2 linked regions of the Salmonirosea aquatica genome follow. The protein of the gene in region 1 interacts with the protein of each later gene in a pairwise test. Links are inferred from orthologs where the notes say so. Each region holds a gene or a part of one and is shown on either strand. Other genes may lie near its edges. The genes, in order: dnaB and dnaA.

The links.
Region 2: the proteins of dnaB (region 1) and dnaA interact in binary tests that used the Escherichia coli proteins (3 or more experiments, as listed by UniProt). The link is inferred for Salmonirosea aquatica from one-to-one orthologs.

Annotation. Positions count from the first base shown.
Region 1 is NZ_WHLY01000002.1:5,688,034-5,691,359, forward strand. Bases 312-3,307 are described here. They hold dnaB (replicative DNA helicase), read left to right. Parts: upstream 312-1,066; coding sequence 1,067-2,548; downstream 2,549-3,307. Other genes in these bases: GBK04_RS24480 (PhoH family protein), read right to left, coding at 312-692; rlmD (23S rRNA (uracil(1939)-C(5))-methyltransferase RlmD), read right to left, coding at 2,595-3,307. Also shown: more of GBK04_RS24480, read right to left, coding at 1-311; more of rlmD, read right to left, coding at 3,308-3,326. UniProt on the Escherichia coli protein: The main replicative DNA helicase, it participates in initiation and elongation during chromosome replication. Travels ahead of the DNA replisome, separating dsDNA into templates for DNA synthesis.
Region 2 is NZ_WHLY01000002.1:988,091-991,247, forward strand. The notes cover bases 123-2,949. They hold dnaA (chromosomal replication initiator protein DnaA), read left to right. Parts: upstream 123-723; coding sequence 724-2,175; downstream 2,176-2,949. Other genes in these bases: GBK04_RS05250 (methylmalonyl-CoA mutase family protein), read right to left, coding at 123-449; GBK04_RS05260 (GNAT family N-acetyltransferase), read left to right, coding at 2,401-2,949. In the rest of the region: more of GBK04_RS05250, read right to left, coding at 1-122; more of GBK04_RS05260, read left to right, coding at 2,950-3,157. UniProt on the Escherichia coli protein: Plays an essential in the initiation and regulation of chromosomal replication. Binds in an ATP-dependent fashion to the origin of replication (oriC) to initiate formation of the DNA replication initiation complex once per cell cycle.

The sequences.
Region 1 (3,326 bases):
AAGGCATTATTCAGCGTTCTTCCCCGCATATATGCCAGCGGGGCGATTTCTACAATGCGATTATCCTGATAAAATTTCAGCTTTTCAGGCGCAATCATGTCATCCAGTGCATCATATATAGGCCTGAGGTAGGGATCGATCTTTTCTTTCAGATCACCCGGTAAAAATCCCAGGTTTTCACCCGCCTCCACCGCTGGCCGGGTTATGATGATTTTCCGAACTTCTTTATTCTTAAGCGCCCGAACCGCTATGGCCACGGCTGTATAGGTCTTACCGGTACCCGCCGGGCCTACTGCAAACACCAGATCGTGCTTGGCAGCTGCCTCAACAAGACGTTTCTGATTGGGGGTCTTCGCTTTTACCACTATCCCCTTATTGCCGTAGATTATTACATCTTCATCATTTTCCAGCGGGGCACTTCCACTTTTTGCAGCATTGAGGTGGCCATTGAGGTAGCGGGTGACATTGTCGTTGGTAATTCGGCCATATTTTTGATAGTGTTGAAGCAGAGACTCCAACACATCGGTGATCTTGACAATTTCAGGAGCACTGCCCTGAATTCGAATTTCATTTCCTCGCGAGAGTATTTTGCTTTCGGGGAAAGCGGCGGCTACTTCACGGATGTTGGCATTATGGACGCCTAAAAAGTCAACTAGCGACACATCTTCGAGTGTAATTACTTTTTCTACCAAATGAGTGAAAATGTTAAAATGAATGATAATACCGGATAAAAAGTAGTAATTTAAACTGATAATTTAGACTAATGATTGGCTTTTTTTACAAAAAGTCAAGAATCTATCAACGTTAAATAAATATATGAAGTTCAATCCGTTCATAATCAAGCGGAGTAAGATAGAGTCAAAAAAATACTTATCCGAGGCACTTTTCATCCTCCACCGCAATTCGTAATATTGTGTTCATATATGGATAACGAAAAGACATTCAATTTCCTCAAAAAATCAGGCAACTCTTCCCAGTCGCCCGGGCGTCCGGCCAGTGCCAACCGCTGGCTGGGGGCTGATTCTTCTTCATCGGGAATGGGAAAATTGCCCCCCAAGCCGTTGACATGGAGGAAGCTGTGCTGGGGGCCCTGATGATCGAGAAGGATGCGCTTTCGACGGTGGCGGATATTCTTAAACCCGAAAGTTTCTATAAAGAAGCCCATCAGCGCATTTATAGCGCAATTTTGAACCTTTTCGTTAATTCCGAACCCATTGATTTGTTGACCGTTACTTCAAAACTCAGGAGTACCGGGGAGCTCGAGATTATAGGGGGAGCCGCATTTATTACCGAACTCACATCAAAAATCAATTCGGCAGCAAATATCGAGTACCATGCCCGCATCATCTCACAGGCTGCCATCAAACGTGAATTGATTACCATTTCTTCTGAAATTCAGAAAGAAGCGTTTGAAGACACCACCGATGTCTTCAAGCTTCTAGATCGTACCGAACAGGCATTGTTCCAGATTTCAGAGTCTAACATCAAAAAGAATTACGCCGACATGGGCGCGTTGATGCGTATAGCGCTCGATGAGCTCGATAAAAAGAAAAATAATCAGGATGGACTGACGGGGGTACCTTCAGGTTTCAGTAGCCTGGATCGGTTGACATCGGGCTGGCAGAAAACTGAACTGGTAATTCTAGCGGCCCGGCCCGGTATGGGTAAGACGGCCTTCGTGGTTTCGGCCCTACGCAATGCCGCGGTAGAGTTCAATATGCCGGTAGCCATTTTTTCGCTGGAAATGTCGTCCGTCCAGCTAGTCAATCGTCTTATTTCCGCCGAAGCCGAAATTGACAGCGAAAAAATCAGGAAAGGCAACCTGGCCCCTCACGAGTGGGCGCAGATTCACCACCGCATCAGCCGCCTCACCAATGCTCCTATTTTCATAGACGACACCCCGGCACTTTCTATTTTGGAACTAAGGGCCAAATGTCGCCGATTGAAAGCTCAGCACGATATTCAAATGATCGTAATCGACTACCTTCAACTGATGTCGGGCGAGACTGGCGGCAAGCAAAGTGGAAACCGAGAGCAGGAAATTGCTTCCATATCCCGCTCGCTGAAAAATCTGGCGAAAGAGTTGGATGTACCCGTAATTGCTCTTTCGCAGTTGAGCCGGGCAGTAGAAACACGGGGCGGTGAAAAACGTCCTCAACTTTCTGACCTTCGGGAATCAGGATCTATTGAGCAGGATGCGGATATGGTGCTTTTCCTCTACCGTCCAGAATACTACGGAATCACGCAGGATGACACGGGCAATTCCGTGGCCGGTATTGGTGAAGTGATTGTAGCCAAAAACCGGGGTGGTTCACTAGATACGGTACAATTGCGGTTTGTGGGGAAATTCACCAAGTTCTCCGATCTGGACGCTTTCTACGCACCAGCTCCTACCCCCGCATCACGTCCCCTACCCCCTCCTAGTACAGATCCGCTTACATCGTTTGAAAACAGCGGTGGTGGCCGGGAACCGGCCATCTTCAAGAGCAAGGCTAATAATCTCTCAAATTTTGATTACAAAGGTCCTGGTGAAGAACCGCCTTTCTAAATTTCTTTCTTGAATTATTCTCAATCCTTTTTATTAGAAGGTACCCCTACCTCCTGAGCACGAGTTGTGTTACATTTTCGACATGATGGGTATGGGGAAACATATCAACCGGCCGGGTTTTTACCACCTGGTACCTCACTGAAAGTAGTTCCAGATCCCGTGCCTGGGTAGCTGTGTTACAACTTACATACACGATTCGTTGGGGAAGCGCCGCTTGGATTGTCTGGATTACAGCCGGGTCCATACCGGCTCTGGGAGGGTCGGTGATGATGACATCGGGTTTTCCATGTTGAACCAAAAACTCAGAATTCAGTATCCGTTTCATATCTCCCGCAAAAAACCGGGTGTTGGTGATGCCATTTTGGGCAGAATTCAACCGTGCATCGGCCACAGCTTCTTCCACATACTCCACACCCACGACCGAGCGGGCCTGTCGGGCCACAAAATTGGCAATGGTACCCGTACCCGTATAGAGGTCATACACTCGCTCAGATCCCGTGAGTTCGGCAAAAGACCGCGTCAATGAGTAGAGTTGATAAGCTTGCTCCGAGTTAGTCTGGTAGAACGATTTGGGACCTATCATAAACGTAAGGTCCTCCATGCGTTCTTTAATGTACCGTTCTCCATAGAAATGAATCGCCTCCTGATCCTGGTAGGAATCATTTCCTTTTTGATTTACGATGTAATAGAGCGAGGTAATCTCAGAAAACTCGTTTTTTAAAAACCTTAAAACATCTTCGATAATTTCTAACTGGGGTTCGGCAAATTGTACAATGAC
Region 2 (3,157 bases), 4.7 Mb from region 1 along the record:
GCTACCGGATCGTAAACGACGCCACCTTTCAGGTAGTAGCTTGATCCCTGCGTCAATTCACTAATGATTGCAGGAGCAGCCTCCGGACTATCCAGAAAAACGGGCGTATCAGTCAATCGGACTGTGTGCAGGGTTTTAGTCAGTTCCAGATGGCTCAGCGGCGTACTACCGCAATCCAGCCAAATCCCATCCGCACCCTGTTGCAACTGATTTCTGATGCGCTGATTGACTTCATTAGGAACCTCGAAATCAATCACCGGTAGGGTAAGCCAGCCGGGCGTTTGCCGTTGGCAAGCCTGTATTTCCTTATAAACCGCGTAGCCAGCTAGGTCAGCGGCCACGTAATAAGGTGCCATCGTCAGATGATTGGCAACCTCATGCTGTACCTCGGCAAAGGAGCGGCCTTTCAATTCTTCTTCGAGCTTCTGTTGCCAACTATTCTTAGGCAATGCTGAAAATTCCGATAAAAAGGAGGGCTCCATACAAAAAAAATTGATTAAAAAACAGGATGATTTTTCGCATCCAAGCAAATCTACGAATTTGGTATTACATTTTTTTTATTGCCGGGTAGGCCGATTTCCAATTGTCCTTTTCGGGGATTGTACTATTCCTTTAGTTTTATCAAGCGGCTTGATTTATGATTATTTCAATGGTAATTTCAGGAACAAATTTTAGGCAGCACACGGGATCATTTTGCTATCTTTGCCTCCCCCGAAATTGAACATGACACCAGATCAGCTAAGTTTCACCTTGGAAAGAGTTGCTCCTCCGCGCGAAGTGGACATTGTATGGAACAAGTGCCTTCGGATCATTCAGGAGAATATCCCGGATCAGAGCTTCCAAACATGGTTTGAGCCGATCCGTCCCCTGCGCCTAAGCGGGAAGGTGCTTACCATTCAGGTGCCGAGTCAGTTCTTTTATGAGTGGCTGGAAGATAATTTTGTTCATTTGCTGCGCGATGCACTCGATTACGCCATCGGGCGTGATGGTATGCTGGAATACTCGATTATTGTAGATCCCGGCACGGAGCGTCACCAGCCCTTGACAGTCAATGTACCGACTACCAAAAACCCTCAGAATTCAAGACCGGATAATTTCCAGACCGATCCAAGGCTTAATTCAACCCCACCCAAGGATCAGGATTCGCTCCAGCTTGACACTTACCTCAACCAGAATTATTCGTTCGACAACTTCATCGAGGGTGACTGCAACCGACTGGCCCGTTCGGCGGGCTTCGCGGTAGCGCAACGCCCTGGCCTGACTTCCTTTAATCCGCTGATGGTGTACGGAGGCGTCGGGCTGGGCAAGACCCACCTCGTGCAGGCGATCGGCAACTACATCCGCAACCATTTCAATGAGAAGGTGGTGATGTACGTTTCGTCCGAGAAATTCACCAACCAGTTCATCAATTCGATCCGAAATAATGTGTTGCAGGATTTCACGGATTTCTACATGAAAGTGGATGTCCTTGTAATCGATGACGTGCAGTTTCTGTCGGGTAAAGAAAAAACGCAGGATACTTTCTTTCATATATTCAATCACCTGCACCAGCTCGGCAAGCAGATCATCATGACCAGCGACCGTCCTCCCCGCGAACTTCAGGGCCTGCAGGACCGCCTGCTGTCGCGCTTCAAGTGGGGTCTGACCGCCGATCTGCAAACTCCTGATTTCGAAACCCGGATTGCCATTATTCAGAAAAAATTACAGGCCGAGGGCATTTTCATCGAGAATGATGTGATCGAATACGTGGCCCACAGCGTGAATTCCAACGTACGTGAACTGGAAGGTGTTATCATTTCCCTGATGGCCCAGGCTTCGCTGACGCGCCGGGAGATCGACGTGGAACTGGCCAAGAATACGCTCAGAAACATTGTCCTGAATGAAGAAAAGGAAGTGACCATCGATACCATTCAGGAAGTGGTGGCCGACCATTTTGAAATAACCGTGGCCGATATGAAAAGTAAAAGCCGCAAGAAAGAAAGTGTGTACCCGCGCCAGCTGGCCATGTTTCTGGCCAAGGAATATACTGACCTGCCTCTCAAATCCATCGGCTACCACTTTGGGGGACGCGACCATAGCACGGTAATTCACTCCATCCAGAGCATCAACGAGCTGATGGGCTCCGACCCGGACGTAGATGAAACGGTGCAAAAACTCCGCAGCTACTTCAAATAGGTGAATAAGCCGATTCTGCTGAAACGTGATCAAATCGATGACCGGGCCTGGAATGCACTGATTGACGAGGCCCGACATTCTGTAGTGTACGCTTACACCTGGTACCTTGACTGCGTTTCTCCCCATTGGCAGGCCCTTGTACTAGTTGATAGTGGAAAGTTGACGGTAGATAGCGCCCTCAATTCTGTTCATCAACTTATCCCTCATTGTAAGTATAGAACTGTAATGCCGCTCCCTGTTCGCACGAAGTGGGGCATGGCCCTCGTGCAGCAGCCGTTGTTCTGTCAGTATCTGGGATTATTTTCAAGAGAAGAGGTTTCGGAAAGTCAAGTAGAGTTTTTTCTCAGAAGCCTTGGCCGGCATTTTCCCTATATTTCGGTATATGATTTTCACCCTTGCCATACGGTGGCCCTTCGCCGGCTCCTACCTACCTGCCCAGATTTCGAGGTACTGGAAAAAACAACCCATTGGCTGAATCTGGAAAAATCCTATGTCGATCTAGCCAGTGAGTACACAGTTGATCGGACAAAAAATCTAAAAAAATCCAGGAAGTATCTTTGGGAATGGGTTGAATCAGACGATATCGAACCGCTGATCCAGCTTTTCAAAGAAAATCACGCTATCCAGATTCAAGGTATACACGAAAGTGCTTACGTACTATTACGAACTCTGATCCAACTTTTGCAGGAAAAGAAAGTAGCACTCATCCGGTATACCTATCGACACGGCAAGATTCACGCGGGCATCATGATTCTGGAAAATAAAGGAATGGGAATCTACATTTTCAATGCGGCCGATGCGGTAGGGCGCAAGGGCAATGCCCGGACTTTTTTATTGGATCGTTACTTTCAGGAAAAAGCCGGACGGATAGAAGCCTTTGATTTTGAAAGTCCTGAGGTACCTAGTATTGCTCAGTTCTACCAAAGCTTCGGTGCCAGTCAGCAGACCTTCATTTCCCTGAAAAAAAACAAGCTGCCTTTTC